Regions from separate parts of the Planococcus sp. TJ-201 genome, predicted to be linked through region 1. Evidence: riboswitches for the same ligand, from Rfam matches in the RefSeq annotation. Region 1 holds a riboswitch; the other holds the start of a gene.
What was found. Region 1 has a riboswitch for cyclic di-GMP ahead of flgB (flagellar basal body rod protein FlgB). Riboswitches for the same ligand answer to the same signal wherever they lie in the genome.
Positions count from the first base shown of each region.

Region 2: another riboswitch for cyclic di-GMP. It lies ahead of AC4EG4_RS08845 (amidase); the one in region 1 lies ahead of flgB (flagellar basal body rod protein FlgB).

Region 1 is NZ_JBZDOG010000005.1:342,363-350,968, forward strand. Features, by position in the region: gene fliI (flagellar protein export ATPase FliI) at 1-1,174, opposite strand, end outside; gene AC4EG4_RS14435 (FliH/SctL family protein) at 1,155-1,952, opposite strand; gene fliG (flagellar motor switch protein FliG) at 1,945-2,961, opposite strand; gene fliF (flagellar basal-body MS-ring/collar protein FliF) at 2,973-4,613, opposite strand; gene fliE (flagellar hook-basal body complex protein FliE) at 4,621-4,917, opposite strand; gene flgC (flagellar basal body rod protein FlgC) at 4,998-5,453, opposite strand; gene flgB (flagellar basal body rod protein FlgB) at 5,459-5,860, opposite strand; cyclic di-GMP riboswitch class I at 5,942-6,028, opposite strand; gene AC4EG4_RS14465 (flagellar hook-basal body protein) at 6,252-7,088, shown strand; gene AC4EG4_RS14470 (flagellar hook-basal body protein) at 7,103-7,945, shown strand; gene flgL (flagellar hook-associated protein FlgL) at 8,219-8,606, opposite strand, start outside.
Region 2 is NZ_JBZDOG010000003.1:98,617-107,222, forward strand. Features, by position in the region: gene proB (glutamate 5-kinase) at 1-364, shown strand, start outside; gene AC4EG4_RS08830 (glutamate-5-semialdehyde dehydrogenase) at 393-1,670, shown strand; gene AC4EG4_RS08835 (DUF4395 domain-containing protein) at 1,719-2,132, opposite strand; gene mgtE (magnesium transporter) at 2,209-3,567, opposite strand; cyclic di-GMP riboswitch class I at 3,693-3,781, shown strand; gene AC4EG4_RS08845 (amidase) at 3,828-4,697, shown strand; gene AC4EG4_RS08850 (HEAT repeat domain-containing protein) at 4,885-5,931, shown strand; gene AC4EG4_RS08855 (glycosyltransferase family 2 protein) at 5,928-7,367, shown strand; gene AC4EG4_RS08860 (hypothetical protein) at 7,440-7,583, shown strand; gene AC4EG4_RS08865 (hypothetical protein) at 7,792-8,606, opposite strand, start outside.

The sequences.
Region 1 (8,606 bases):
AAGCACCGATGTTAATCAGGTCTTCTGAAGTTTCATAAGCTGCCAACAAGCGTTTGAATTCCCGTGCTGCCAACTGATGTTCTTCCGACACGACTTCATGCATGACCCGGCTGACGCTGGCCATGACGTTGATCGCTGGAAACTGGCCTTTTTGGGCAATTTTTCGATCCAGCACGATGTGGCCATCCAAAATCCCACGCACTGCATCAGCAATTGGTTCATTCATGTCGTCGCCATCCACCAAAACGGTGTAGAAAGCCGTAATGGAACCTTTGCTTGAAGTACCGGAGCGCTCCAGCAACTTTGGCAACAAGGCAAAGACGCTTGGTGTGTAGCCTTTACTGGTCGGCGGTTCACCTACCGCCAGTCCGACTTCCCGCTGTGCCATGGCAAAACGGGTAACCGAGTCCATCATCAACATGACATTTTTTCCTTGATCTCGAAAATATTCGGCAATTGCGGTCGCTGTCAGTGCTGCTTTAATGCGCTGCATCGGTGTCTGGTCCGAAGTTGCTGCCACTACCACAGATTTTTTCAATCCTTCAGGACCGAGGTCACGCTCAATAAAATCACGCACCTCGCGCCCTCGTTCGCCAACTAAGGCGATGACGTTGATATCGGCTTCGGTATTGCGGGCAATCATGCCCATCAATGTACTTTTTCCGACGCCGCTTCCGGCAAATACCCCAACACGCTGGCCTTGCCCAACGGTCAGCAACCCATCAATCGCACGGACACCGACTTCGAGCGGTTTATCAATGCGTGGACGCTTTAGCGGATTGGGTGGTGCATTGTTCGTGGAATACTTTTTCAATCCACGCGGCAATAAACTTTCATCCAGCGGCATTCCCGTTCCATCCAGGATTTTCCCCAAAATGGAGGGACCAACTTTGATTTGAAGCGGGCCTCCTGTGGCGACTACCAAGCATCCTGGACCAACTTGCGACAAATCCTGCAGCGGCATCAACATGATTCGATTTTCTCTAAAGCCGACTACTTCTGCTTCAATCGGCGGTTCATTGCGGTTCGGATACAAGAGGCAAAGTTCGCCGATTTTTGCGTTTGGCCCACGTGATTCGATCGTCAATCCAATAACCTGGATCACTTTCCCATGCTTTTGGATGGGTTCAATGTCATTCAGCAACTCCAAATATTCATCTTCCCACAAGTTCATCGTTGGTTTTCTCCTCACAATAAGCGAGCAATTGGCTTTTGATTTCATCCAGTTGATTGTCGACTGTGGCGTCGTAAGATCCGCTCACCGTGTGAATCCGGCAACCGCCAGGCGACAGATTTGCCACTGGAACCAGTTTCAGTTCGGAATCGGCTTTAATATAGGTCTTTAGCTCTTCTAAAAATGGAATAATCATCGGGTAGTCTTCAGCGGAAACTTGCATCGTCACATCTTCCGATTCCTCTACCTGCTTTAATGCATGCTGGATGATGTGCAGCAGCTGCTTCGTGTCTTGGCTAAGTTCATTATGAATAATTTTTTCAGCAACTTTGACACTTAAGGACAACAAGAAAGGTTCGGCCTGCTGGATAATGTTCGTTTTTTCTTCATAAGCCGTTTCCAGCAAGCGGGTCATTTCCATCCGTTTTTCAACGCTGTTCTGTTCCGCTTGTTGAAGGCCTTCCAAAAATCCGGCTTGAAATCCTTGCTGCTGTGCTTCTTGCGCCAATGCTTCAGCATGTTCAAGCGCTTCACGCTGCTTTTCATGCCACCATTCGCTGATTTCCTGCTGCGCAGTTTGCTGATCGGTCACTATCTGATTTTGCAATTGCTCCTGACGAGTTTCCAATTCAGCGATTTCCTGCAGCAATTGCTGGCGCTGCTGCCTTGGATCCAATTCCTGTTCACTGAAAATGGTTCGTTTCATTTCAATCTTTCGGGTTTGGATAATTTTTGTCTCGCTGGATGGCGTTTGTGAAAGACGAATGATGTTAGACAATCACTTCATCCCCTTCACCGCCGCGGGATACGGCGATCTCCCCTTTTTCTTCCAGGCTGCGGATCAATCCGACAATGTTGGTTTGTGCATTTTCGACATCTTTCAGCTTCACTGGCCCCATGACTTCAATTTCTTCACGGATTACATCTGCTCTACGCGACGACATATTGCGGTAGATGCTGTCTTTCACTTCGTCACTTGCTACTTTCAAGGCAAAGGTTAAATCAGCATCGCTTACTTCACGCACAATGCGCTGAATTGAACGGGTGTCCAGATTGACGATATCTTCGAAAACGAACATGCGCTTCTTGATTTCCGCAACCAAATCCGGGCTGTCACCTTCAAGTTCAGACAAAATTGATTTTTCTGTACCCCGATCGACGTTGCTCAAGACACGGACAATCGCTTCGACTCCACCGGTAGCTGTGTAGTCCTGTGTTCCTGTAGCGGTCAATTTCCGTTCCAAAATCTGTTCTACTTGATGAATGACATCCGGTGATGTGCTTTCCATCAAGGCAATTCGTCTGGCCACTTCTGCCTGTTTCTCGTTCGGCAGCTGCGACAGAATCTGCGATGATTGCTTGGCGTCCAAGTAGGACAACACCAACGCAATGGTTTGCGCCTGTTCATGCTGCAAAATATTTAAAATTTGAATGGGATCTGCTTTTCGCGCAAAGCTGAACGGCTTTACTTGAAGCCGGTTGGATAGGCGATTAATGGTGTCCATTGCCTTGTCTTTCCCCAACGCCTGCTCAAGAATATTGCGGGCATAACCCAAACCGCCTTCATTCATATAATCCTTTGCCAAAACCATTTCATAAAATTCATCGATTACTTCTTCTGTCTGGCTGTTCTTTAATTGACGGACATTCGAAATTTCCATCGTCAATTGGTCGATTTCCGGCTCAGTCAGCTGCTTAATAATTTCTACAGAGATATTTGGCCCCAGTCCCACCAATAAAATGGCCACTTTCTGAATGCCTGTTAATTCGTTCATATGTCTAACCATTGGCTACTCTCCTAGTCATCTGCCATCCATGTCCGCAACAATTTAGCAAAGTCATCAGGTCTTCCTTTGGCAAGCTTTTCAATCGTTCTTCGTTTAGGATTTTCTCTGGAACTAAACTCGGATAAATCGGATTCGTCTTCTTCTATTTCGATGTTATTAGACTTGGCCAATGCCTGTTCGAATGCTACAAAGTCATATTCTTCTTCGAGCACTTCTTCTTTCTTCCTTCTGCGAAGCAATAGCAATGCAATGACGATGATCAACACTAAGACAACTGCTGCGGCAATGACAAGAAGCAAGTTGTTTGGTATACCCGCCAGGAAGGTTTCTGCTTGTTGTTCTTCCTCAAGTTCCGGACGTCCTTGGAATTCGGTTGCGAATACAGAAATCCGGTCTTCCAGCTCCACTTCAGTTGCAGCAAATTCATTCATGCTTAATGACGTACTCACTGCATTCTTCAAGAGATTGCTGATGTCCGTTACATTTTCCTGTGTTAAGCTGGCCGGATTTTCCGGAATTGGCGGCTCTACTCCCACATTGATCGTAATGTCGTCAATCACGTAAGGGCTCATTTCAATTTGACGGTTGATCCGGTTGACTTCACTGTTGATTCGTTCTTCCGTTCTCTCCGACTCGCTGTTTCCAGCACCGTCCAAACCTGGATAGTTGGCAACTTCTGTTTCACCAGTGCCAGCCGCATCTTCAACAACCACGCCTTCACTTGAATACGTTTCGACGATGCGTTCCACGCTAATATCCAAACCTTCGTTGTTTTCAATATCAACGGGTTCAACCAATTGCTCTTCCCGTTTTTCTTTTGTGAAATCGATATTCGTCATAACAGAAACGACCACTTTGTCCTGTCCAAGCAATAAGCCGAGCATTTGCTGTAGCTCACGCTGAATGTCTTGTTCGATGCCTTTTTGAATTTCACGATGCTGCTGGTATACCGACAGATTGGTATCGGCCTGTTCAGCATCCTGCGCTTCAAACACTTGGCCGTTCTGGTCCATAATGACAATTTGTTCAGCTGGCAAACTTGGAACCGATTTGCTGATCAAGTGATACAAACCATTTACTTGCTTTTGGTCCAACTGAAATGTGGGATCGCCTTGAACCACAATAGATGCTGTAGATGTCTGTTCTTCGTCCGTAATCCACACGTTTTCTTTCGGCAGCGTAATCATGACATTCGCTTCTGTCACACCATCAATTTGTTCTATTAAATACGCCAATTCGTTTTGCATAGCGTCCCGTTCGACCACATCAAAATGGCGATCGGTCATTCCGAGACCCATGTTTTCGCTGAATATGCCGTAATTGACATTGCCGTTCTCCGGTATGCCTTCTGCAGCCAGGCTGACTTTTAAGTTTGCCAGTTGCTCTTCAGGTACGCTGATTGTTTTGCCATCGGCCGATACTTCCACCGGAATGGCCTGTGCTTCTATCGCCGTCTTAATCTCGCCTGCTTCGGCTGGTTCCAAATTCGAATACAGCACCGAAAACTCAGAGCGGTTATTGAGAAAAACAAAAACAATCAAAATAATTAAGGTAAGAAAAAAGGAACCGATCACAGCCCATTTTGTGACAGGAGAAAAACTGGTCCATGACTCGGTTAACTTGGTTTTATATACGGAAACCTTCTCTTTCATTTACGTATCATACCTGCATTCTCATTACTTCTTGATACGCTTCAACAACCTTATTGCGGACCTGCATTGTCATCTGCAACGACAAACTGGCCTTTTGCGAAGCAATCATGACTTCGTGTACATCCTGTACTTCTCCTGTCACCAATTGGTTGGTCAGTTTGTCTGATTCATTTTGTGCTTTGCTTACTTCTTTTAACGCGTCTTTAAATATTTGTCCAAACCCTTCAACTTTATTTTCAGGCTGAACTTTATCGAACAATTGATTTTGAATAAAAGGTGTTTGAATCTGGCCGATTTTCTCCATGGGGACCTCCTTATAGAACTATATATTTTGTGTTTTGCTTTTCTGCTCTGGCTTAAGCGGCATACTGAAAACTGAAATGATTACTTCCCGATCTCCAAAGCTTTCATATACATGCTTTTTGAAGCATTCAATGCGGTAACATTCGCTTCATAAGAACGGGTTGCGGACATCAGGTCCACCATTTCTTTCAGCGGATCCACATTGGATGTCCGAACATAGCCATCTTCTCCGGCATCCGGATGTTCCGGGTCGTAAGACAAGTTAAACGGTGTATCATCTTCTCGAATTTCCGACACCTCAACACCAGATACTGCCGTGTTGTCTCTATTAATAACCGACTGCAGTTGATTAGCAAAAGGCGAACCACCGCTTTGCGACAATTCCACTGTTTTTCGGCGATAAGGAAGCCATTCTCCATCTACAAGCTCTGCCCGATTTGTATTGGCGTTTGCAATATTGGCGGACACGACGTCCATCCGCATACGGTTGGCGGTTAAACCTGAAGCACTAATATTAAAGCCACTGAATAAACTCATCTTTTTTATCTCCCTCCATTAATAACTGAACTGAGACTGTTGAGCTTGCCGTTGACCCGTTCGGTAACTGCGTTGTACCATAATTGATTTTTTGCCAACTCCGCCATTTCAACATCCATATCGACATTGTTGCCATTGTTGTTGTATTTTGTGGAGCTGTTGATAAGAACTTCAGTTTTGCCTAATGAAGATTCATTGCTGAATGAGAGGTGCCGATCATTGGTTTTGTAGCTGGAGAGGCTTTGATTATTTATTGCGGTATCCATTGCCGCTTGAAAATCGACTTTTTTGCTTTTGTAGTTGGCTGTGTCCACATTGGCAATATTTGCTGAATGCACGCGTTGTCTTAGTGTCGAAGCTGAGAGCGCTTGTTCCATGGACTCAAGCGATTTAGGGAATATACTCATCAAAAAACTCCTTTTTTTTACAGTTAGATAAGTAATAAAAATCCACCTCTAATATAGGTGGATTCGAATCAAATCTACCATTTTGGTGACCCGGCTGCCGTGTACACTGTGTATTTAGGCCCGTGGCTTTGCGTATTTACCTTTCGAGTAAATTTGCCTTTTTCATAATGATTTTCTAGTATTTTTTTATTAAACTCGTTATTTCGTACTATTTTCAAAAATTAATATCAAAGTGATAGTATCACGTTTCTACATTTTTGTATATTTTTCTTTTGTAAAAAATTAAATGATATATTTTCCATATTAATATATTCGCCTCTATTTATTTCTCATATTTAGTGATATACTACGCGATAACTACCATTAAGCTACTAAGAAGGAGAAAAAGCCCATGTTTCGTGGATTATATACCGCTACATCAGGGATGATGGCCAACAATAGGAATCAACAAATATTGACAAATAACCTATCAAACGCCAATACTCCAGGTTTTAAAGGAGATCAAACCGTCTTGCGCGCTTTTCCAGATCAATTAATTACAGCCATCGAGAACGGAAAAAAAGGTACAATAGTACCACAAAATATCGGGACTTTAACCACGGGTGTATATGCCCAAGAGGGTATTCCCTCATTTTTACAGGGACCGTTAAAAGAAACCGGCAATTTAACCGATATGGTGCTGATGGATGAATTACTCCCAACAAATCCAGAAACCCAACAACAAGGTTCGATGGTTTTTGCAGTAGCTACAGAGAACGATGAAGTTCGCTACACAAAAAACGGAACTTTTTCTGTTAACACTGAAGGTTTACTGACAACCAGCGATGGGTTTCCCGTCCTAGGCCAAAACCAGCAACCGATTCAAGTAGGTTCTACTGATTTCACCGTGGCAGACAATGGCCAAATCACTTTAGCAGATGGTACGCAAGGAGATCGCTTGTGGATCGGCTATACGGAAAATCCACAACAATTTGTTAAACAAGGTCAGAATCTTTTGCGCTGGGAAGGCGAACCTGATGCCCTTCCTCAATTTATCGATAATGCTGCTCTTTTGAATGGAACGGAAAGTTTTGTCAAACAAGGGTTTATCGAACAATCGAATGTGGATTTGACGAAGACCATGACAGACATGATGACATCTTACCGCGGCTTTGAATCAAACCAAAAAGTTATTCAAGCTTACGATCGCAGCATGGAAAAAGCAGTGAATGAAATCGGGCGCGTCTAGGAGGAATTGTAACGTTGAACATTCAAATGAACACCGCCAGCAACACCATGGGTGAGCTGCAAAAAAAAATCGATTTGATCGGCAATAACATTGCCAACGTGAACACCAATGGCTACAAACGACAAGAAGCCAGTTTTTCAGATGCACTTGTCTTATCCATGGAAAAACAAGTCGGACCGCAAAATGAAGTGGGACGAATTACGCCTTACGGTTTGCGACTGGGTGCCGGAGCAATTTTGTCCCAAACGGCAACCCGCAATGAACAAGGCTCTATGACCCAAACAGATCGTCCGCTTGATTTTATGATTCAAGGCGAATCGGCTTACTTCCGCGTTGAATCGGAAGGAAATGCATTTTATACAAAAGATGGATCTTTCCAAGTCCAGCCAGTACCGAACTCAAATCAAGTAAGTTTGGTTACAGCGAGCGGAGATGCCGTTTTGGGAGCCGATAATCAGCCGATTGTTTTCGACAATGATTACGACACGCTTCAACTAAATGGCAATGGCACGTTGGAAGTCTCCTTTAGAGATCCCAACAAACAACCGGCTGACATCCAAATGGGCATTGCCCAAATAGATCGGCCGGAATCGCTTGAAAAAATAGGCGGCAACCGTTTCCGCCTGACTGGCACTGAAGCTGAACAACTCGCCAACGGCAATTTGCAGTTTGTCAATTTGGCTCAGCAAAATGATGGAACAATCGCTATTAAGCAAGGTGCCCTTGAATCTTCCAATGTTGAATTGGCAGATGAGATGACCGAATTGATTGCGACGCAACGATTGTTCCAATCACAAGGAAGAGCTATTTCTTATGCAGATGACATGATGGGCTTGGTTAATACGATTAAAGGATAATACAAAAAAGCAGGCGTCCCATTGGGCGCCTGCTTTTTTTGCTGTTGTGTAATTTTTTTATGTAGAAGAAATCGCTTCAGGCGGACGCTTTCCGCGGGCATGGCCTCTGCCGCTTCCCTCGCTTTGCTCAGTCCAGTGGCTCCGGCTCATGCATTCCCGCAGGAGTCGCCGCCTTTCACTCTTTCTTCTAGGCATCGTCAAAATAATAGATAGAGTTTTTTGTTCAACACTCGCCAAGTTGGTTTGCGTAATATTACATTTAGAACTTGCTTCTTATCTCAAAAAGTCCATCAAACTCGGCTGGATTATTTTTGATGATGCAGCGAGGCTTGCCTGGTAGACGCTTTCTTCGCTGTTCAGTTTGATGATGGCTTCTGCGTAATCGATGTCTTCGACTTTTGACAACATCGACTTGAGTTGAAGGTTAGTATCAAGCAAGCGATTTTCAACTGCTTCCACACGATTTTGGCGTGCGCCGTTTTGAGCTCCGACTGTCAACAACCGTTCCACTCCCGCATCGATGTCTTCCAAATCGATCGAAGTTCCAGCGTTCAAGTTGACAGAGATAGTTTCCAGCGTTTTAAACAAGTTTTTCTCATCTGTTGCTGCACCAAACAAGTCATCCGGCAAAACACTTGATTGAATGCTGATGCCTTCTCCA
Region 2 (8,606 bases), on a different contig from region 1:
GCTGACGTTTGGCGATAATGATATGCTGTCGGCACTGGTCAGTGGCCTTGTCCTCGCCGATTTTCTAATCATCCTCACAGACATCAATGGCATCTATCAAGATAACCCAAGAACCAATCCACAGGCGCAGAAATACCTTCATCTTCAAGAGATCCCCGATGAACTAGTGGATGCTACATCTTCAGACGGCTCGACTGTAGGAACAGGCGGCATGAAGTCAAAAGTTGAAGCAGCACGGACAGCTTTGTCCCTGGGAGTCCAAGTATTTATCGGTTCTGGTACAGGCAGCGAAAAACTGGTGGATATTTTTCAAGGCAAAGGCGATGGAACCTATATCGGCGTGAAAGCGAAAATGGGTGTTTGAACAATGGAAATCGAAAGGGGTATCAGGAATGACGGAACTTCTTCAAGAACAGCAAACCGAAAAAAGTGAACTTCTTCAAAAGGCGATCCAAGCGAAACAGGCTTCGGCGGTATTGGCTAAGTCGACAACCAAGCAAAAAAATAATGCTTTGCGTGCTATTTCTACACATTTACTGGAAGAACAAGCTTATATTTTAGAAGAAAACAGCAAGGATGTTGAAGCGGGACGCCAAAACGGCATGAGTGAATCTTTAGTGGACCGCCTTCAACTGGACCAATCCCGTTTAAAAGATATGGCGGACGCCTTGATTCAATTGACAAAGCTGGCCGATCCGGTCGGTGAAGTGTTGGAGAAATGGGAGCGTCCAAATGGGCTGACAATGTCCAAAATCCGTGTTCCTTTAGGAGTTGTCGGCATGATTTATGAAGCACGCCCTAATGTCACGGTTGATGCATCCAGCCTATGCTTAAAAACCGGCAATGCCGTAGTTCTGCGCGGCAGCTCAACGGCAATCCATTCCAATAAAGCTATTGTGGCTGTTATTCGCGATGCGCTTGCAAAAACCGAATTACCGGTTGAATCGGTGCAATTACTGGAAGATACCAGCAGAGAAGCAGCCTCGCATATGTTCAAGCTGAATCAATACTTGGATGTGCTGATTCCTCGCGGCGGAGCGAAACTTATTCAGACAGTTGTCCAAAACTCTACCGTGCCGGTATTGGAAACGGGAGCAGGAAACTGCCATATTTACATCGACGAAACAGCAGATATGAAAATGGCAATTGCCATTTCGCTGAATGCCAAAACGCAGCGTCCTTCCGTCTGTAATTCCTGTGAGAGTATTTTGGTCCACAAAGCTTGGGCTGAAAAGCATCTACCCCAGTTGCTGGCAGCTTTACAGGAGCAGCAAGTGAAAATTCATGGCGACAAAGAAGTTCAGAAACTCTCCCCTAATGTAATACCTGCAGTGGAAGAAGATTGGGGAACTGAATATTTGGGGTTGGAAGTGGCGTTGAAAACCGTGGAAGGTGTGGATGAAGCCATTCACCATATCAACACATACGGAACCAAGCATTCGGAAGCCATCATTTCATCCACTTCTGAAAACGTCGATCAGTTCTTTATGGAAATCGATGCAGCAGCAGTTTATCATAACGCCTCTACTCGGTTTACAGACGGATTCGAATTCGGCTTTGGCGCCGAAATCGGCATCAGCACACAAAAGCTCCACGCCCGCGGACCCATGGGCTTGCCTGCCTTGACGTCAACCAAGTATATTGTACGCGGCAACGGCCAAATAAAATAACGATTTTTCCATAAAAAAAGACCGGAAGCAGTCGCTTCCGGTCTTTTTTCATGCCTGTGCTTTTGTTCGGTTGTGTTTCCACATCATGTAGCGATAGCGGATGGTGCAGCCAATGCAATAACCCATAAGCGCAACTCCTGCTGCGATAATGACCATGATACTGAAAGCATAAGCAAGAACCGGCATGCCGAGTGCAAAGAACACGAGTGACAAGCCTAAACAAATGGTCGCAATCCATTGGTTGAACAATTGTTGCTCCCTATCTTCCTGCTGATATTCTGCCATGGGTTTTTTCAAAAAGCGGCGGCTGAATAGGATTACAGGGTTTTTCTTTGTCATCAATGTATAGGCTCCAACAGCAAACGGCAATAACAAGATCGCTGGGTGGAGCAAGAGCGCCGCTAATACGGTAACGACGATAAACGCTTGATTGGTTTGGACAAGGGGTTTTGGGATTGTCATGAACTCGCCTCCTAGGATTTCCACCTATTATACCGAGTAACTTACTGGGAATAAAGATAATTGCTTAAAACATGAATTACATCAACTGAGAAATAAACAGAGTGGCCATGCCAAAGTATATTAACAGCGATAAAATATCATTGATGGTGGTAATTAACGGACCGGATGCGACAGCCGGATCAATATTTAACCGGTAAAGAATGAGTGGGATAATGGTGCCTGCTAAAGTTCCGATAATCAACGTCATCAACAACGAACCACCAACTACAATGCCCAGCACAAAATTTCCTTGCCATATGTATGCAATCAGTAAGATGAGAACAGAACAGATGGCGCCGATAATGATGCCGACCCATAACTCCCTAATGATGAGGTTGATGGTTTGTTTGGCGTCCAATTTCTGTGAAGCCAGTCCCCGGACCACGACAGACAATGATTGGGTGCCTGTGTTTCCGGTCATGCCGGCAATCATTGGCATAAAGAAGGTCAAAGCGACCACTGTCTGCAAGGTGTTTTCAAAACGGCTGATGATCCCGCCCGAAAACAGCCCGATGAACAGCAAAAGAATCAGCCAAGGCAAGCGGCGATAAGCTGCTGTTAAAGCAGGCGTGTTAAAATCGATTGATTTACCCGAAGCGGACAGTTTTTCAATGTCTTCGTTTGCTTCCTGCATCACTACGTCAATTACGTCATCGACCGTTATGACACCGACCAGGGTATTGTCTTTTTCGACAATCGGCAGCGTAACAAAGTCATAGCGGCTGATCAATTGGGCTGCATCTTCTTGATCGGTCAACACGTCGGCTTTTACAACGCGATTGTACATAACTTCCTCGATTTTGTCATCGAGATTTCCAAGAATCAAATCCTTATAGGAAACAACGCCCACCAATTTTTTATCCTCATCCACCACGTAAAGGTAGTTGAGGTATTCGGCCAATTCGGCAAAATGCTTAATCTTATCGACGGCTTCCCGGATGGTGTAATGGCGCGGAATCCACACATACCGGTTATTCATCAAGCGGCCGGCTGTTTCAGGAGGATACGTCATGGTGTTCTGGACAAAACGGGAATCGTCCTGGTTGATCTGCGACAGCAGCTCTTCGATTCGCTCGGGCTCCAAATCTGCCAACAACAAAGCCAGGTCGTCATTGTCCATGCGATCAAGGACCTGTGAAGATTTTTCCAGCCCTAATTTTTGAAGAATATCGATCTGCTCATTTTTGGGAAGTTCCTGCATCAGGTCGGTCAATTGGCGGATCGTCAGAAACAGCAGGAATTTATTGCGGTGCTTGTCCGGCAGGTGCCGGTACTGTATGGCCATGTCATATGGCTGGAGTTCATCCAGGATGTCCTGAAATTCATTTACTTTGCCTTCTTTTAAGGACTTGATCAACGCCAGTGTAATTTCGTCTTCACGTAATGCTATGGACATTTGGTTCACTCCTTCTGTACAGGAAATACAGGAATCCTATTGTTGATTATTGCGTTAAATCTACTATTTGAAAAGGATTAAAAAAAAGATGGTAAAATTGAATTATTTAACATATAATATAAAAAATCTGAAAAAGGCAAACTTCACCGAAAGGGAAGGACGCAAAGCCATGAGCCTAACCGCCTGAAAAGCGCAAGGTTGTCAGGTTGCCTGGGTCTCGTTCTGTGAGCCACGGCTAACAGAACGGGAGGATAAGGAAAATGAGAAAAATAATGATAGCAGGTGTGTGGTTGTTGTTTATGCTGACACAAAATGGTTTTGATGCCCAGGCTGCTGGTGTAAACACCAAAGCAACTTGGCTATGGAACCCTTGGATGATCTATAGTGACGAAGCGGGAACGCTCGATTTTTTGGAAAGCAAAGGGGTCAACAAGGTTTACGTGCAAATTGATGCTGATATTCCATCGGGTGTTTATGAAAGTTTTATCGTAAAAGCAAGAGCCGGCGGCATGAGCGTTTATGCGCTGGATGGAGCGGCTGACTGGGTAGCGCCAAAAGGATTCACTAAACAGGATCGGTTGATGTCCTGGCTATCAACATATCAGAAAGAGGCTGCGCCGGCTCAAAGATTTGCCGGAGTCCACTTGGATGTTGAACCTTATCTATACAGTGGTTGGAATACCAACCGGGCAGCAACCGTTAAATCTTATCAGGCCTTGCTGACAAAAGCTAAGTCCAGTACGGCGGCATTAAACCTGCCGCTGGAAGCCGACCTGCCTTTCTGGTTTGATGAGATTTCCTACAAAAATACCTATGGCAAAGGAGTACTCGCTGAATGGGTAATTGCCAATACGCACAGTGTCACCTTGATGGCTTACCGGGATTCAGCAACAATGATTACAGAGCTGGTAAAAAACGAAATTGCATACGGTGAAAAGCATGGAAAACCGGTGGTGGTAGGAGTTGAAACCGGCCAGACTGATGAAGGAGACGCCATTTCTTTCTATGAAGAAGGAGAGGCCTTCATGAATGGCGAGTTAGCTGCTGTATCCAATTATTATACAGGAGCAAAAGGATTTGGCGGCATTGCGATTCATCATGTTGACAGTTGGAAGACGATGGCTCCTTAAGGAAGTTCTATAGAAAATATGTGAAACAGCAAGGTAGGCCAACTTGGTCAAACCTTGCTGTTTTTCTGTCAATAAACAGAGAGTGGATATGTTATAATATCCATAAATTATCAGATCTTATAATTTTTTTGAAATATTTGTATGTGTACAAAACGATGAGGAAGCTCTGAAAAAGGAGAGTTGTTTGATGATCGAAATGTTTATCTGGATTATCTTTAGTTTATTGGCGATTCAACTGCTGATATTGGCTTTGTTAATTGGTTGGAAAATGAACAATCTAGCCGAAGAAAAGGAAATAAGAGGAATGATGGAAACCTTGAAGCCACAGTTTCAGCAGTATATTGAAGGAACAGAGCTCATCGAGCCCATTTTGCCTGCAACAAAGAAGAATCAGTTTAAGTTGATGGAAATCATGCTTGACGAATTTTTAGCTGAAGATTTAAGAGAAGAGCAACAAGCAAGAGTTCAACTGCTGGCCGATAAATACTTGGTAGCACATTACCGCCGTACATTAAAAAAAGGGCAATGGGCGGAGCGTGTCAATGCGCTGTATTTTATTGAGGACTTCAAGCTCTTTTCTTTAAAAGAAGATGTCTATCAGCATTTCTCAAAAATTACAAAGCGGGATGAAGAGTTTCGCCAATGTTTACGTGCCTGCGCGACACTGCAGGAAGTGCGTTTGATGGATGCGGCCATTGAGAGCAGAAATTTGTCGTTCGGAATGATTAAAGAACTGTTGTACCGTTTGGATGAAAACCTATTGAAAATGACGCTGGAGCGAATGCAATTAAAAGAGGACATTTCGGAGAATATGCTTTATGCCTTTATCAGCTTCAGCGGAGAACACGGGCTTGACGTGAGTTTTCCTTTTGTCGAAAAGAAAATACGGGATGAACGCAAGGAAGTCCGCTTGAGGGCCATGAGCAGTTTATGCAATTATAAAAAAATGACCGACCCGTCTATTCTCTCCGAATTCTTTGATTCAGAACATTGGCAAGAGCGAATGTATGCCGCCAAGCTGACAGGCGCATGCCATTTTGAGCAGTATAAACCCAATTTAATCTATTTGCTGTCAGACAATATTTGGTGGGTCCGTTTTGCAGGGGCTGAAAATCTTAAGGTCTTCAAAGGCGGAAATACAGTCCTCGAGCAGGTAACGACTGATCATGCAGATGCGTATGCCAGGGATATCGCCAAGCACATGCTGACAAGGGAAGGCGGGAACCTCGTATGAGCGGAACTGGAATTACATTATTCATCGAAATTATTTCCTGGGCAATAATTGGCTACATGCTAGCAGCCGGTGCGATTTACTTGGTCCTGTTTCTAGTCGCCAGCCCCAAAATAAGCAAAGAGAAAAAGTTGAACCGCCAAGAACAAATTGAGGAAATGTCCATTAATAAAGACACGTATCCAATTTCTATCCTGGTTCCTGCCTACAACGAAGAGGCGGGAGTGGTCAGTACGGTGCGTTCCTTATTGAACTTAAATTATCCTCAATACGAAATCATTGTAGTCAATGATGGATCTACGGATAAGACCAGTGAAAAAGTATTGGCTCAATTTAACATGGAACCAATTGACTTGGCGATCCGAACTCATTTCAAAACCGGAGAAATTAAGCGGGCTTATCGCTCAAGTCTCCACCCTAATCTGTTCTTGATTGAAAAAGAAAATGGCGGTAAAGCAGATGCCTTGAATGCTGGTGTCAATTTCTCACGGTATCCATATTTTGCGGCGATTGATGGCGATTCAATTCTCGAACAGGATGCTTTGCTTAAAACTATGAAACCCATTGTAGATTCCAGCGGAATGGTGACAGCAACGGGTGGGACAGTAAGAATCGCAAATGGCTGCAAAATCAATCGTGGCGTTATCGAGCAGGTAGCCTTGCCGAAAAAACCGCTGGAAGTTATGCAGATTATTGAATACTTTCGAGCATTTCTAATCGGCCGTCTCGGCTTCAGCCGGGTCAATATCTTGCTAATCATTTCCGGGGCGTTTGGTGTGTTCGAGAAAAGCCGCGTCATCAAAGTTGGCGGCTATAAAACCGATACCGTTGGGGAAGACATGGAACTGATTGTCCGCTTGCACCGATCCATCAAAGACGAAAAATCAAAACAGCGCATTGAATACATTCAGGATCCGGTTTGCTGGACCGAAGCTCCGAGCACGGTTGCTTCCTTGCGTGCGCAGCGCATACGCTGGCAAAGAGGATTAGCGGAAACATTGTGGACGCACCGAGGAATGCTGTTCAACCCAAAATATAGAGGAATTGGATTGTTTTCGATGCCTTATTACGTCTTTATTGAACTGTTGAGCGCCATTTTTGAAGTGGCGGGCTATTTCATCATTATTGGCGGTTTCGCCTTTTCCTTTATTGAAACGGATATCGCCATAATTATGCTGCTGGTGATGGTGTTGTACGGCTCGCTGTTGTCCGCACTTGCCGTATTGCTGGAAGAATGGACATACCACAAATACCCGACCGTCAGAAGCATCCTTGTGCTCTACGCCTATGCGTTGACCGAAACATTTTGGTACCGAATCCTGATGAATTTCTGGCGCGTTAAGGGACTTTTCTATGCATTTAAGAAAAAATCAGTATGGGGAGACATGGAACGAAAAGGTGTTTTCTCCGATGACGAACAAAAAGAAGGAAGCCTGTAAGTATCTAACGAAGTAGAAGAATGACATTAAATGAGGAAATAGGGTCGTACCATTAAAATAAGGAGGGATTGTGTGGAGGTTTTCGGAATTATGGGATTCATTTTTGGAATGTCAGGATTCACTTTTGGTATTATTGCTTTTACAACAGCGTTGAGTAGTAATAATAATGTAAAAGAACTTGAAAAAAGATTTAATGATTTAGAGGGAAAGTTGTGAACGATGTCTCAAGTTAACGAGACTGATTCGTTTAACGAGCATCAGAAAAAATACGATTCATTTTGACTCAGTTCTAATAGAACTGGGTCTTTTTTCGCAAAAAAAGCACCGCAAAATGCGGCGCGATTTCGTATGGATTGTTAGGTTAGTGTTGGATACGTAAGCCATTGTTATTATTGGCTTCCTTCTTTTTATTGTTTAATCACCGTTACTGTGTCTCGCCAAAGGTCTTTTGAAGAATGTCGTACGATTGCTTTAGCCGTTCTTCTGATTGTGGCATGCCCCATGTGTCCCATGAGTACTGGGCCTCTTGAGTAGTACCGAAAGTTTCAACCGCTTGGCCGTCCTGGCCGGTTAAAGCAGCCGTGACATCCAAGCCGTCAATTATTTGGGCAGCTTCGATGCCGTCTTCTTGAAGGTCGCCGACAAATTCACGTTTTGCGGGATCTCTGGCATTCAGCAGCATCCACGGAATCCGGATTTCCATAATCCCAGTTTCTTTGTCGTAATAATAATCATTCAGGGAATCATAGTCTTCATGCTCCGGATTAGCGATGCCAAATCGGAAGATTCCGGTTTCGTATGAATCGAAGGGATACAATTCGCCAGTATCGGGGCGAACGAATGCTTTGTTCAAAGCCAGACGAATTGGATGGAAGGTTGATTCGATGTTTTGTTCTGCTGGGATCATCTCCAAACGCTCGTGATAATCGTAGTAGAAAGTATCGTAATCACCAGCGACCAGTAATTGTGCCTGCTCCAATTCTTCGATTTTCAACTGGAAGTCTGCCAAAAATTCGCTATTGTCCAGAGCATCAACGGCAATGCCCTGGTTTTCGCGAACACTGAAGTACAAATTGAAATCCTGTTCGTTCCACCAGGTTTTATTGGACGAATCAAACTGAGCTTTAATATAGACATAGCGCTCATCCGAATCCATTGTTAGCGATTTGAGTGCTCCGCTATCTTTTTCGTAAAGGGTTTGGCCATCTGTCCAATCATCACTTTCGCCATCCACTTTCA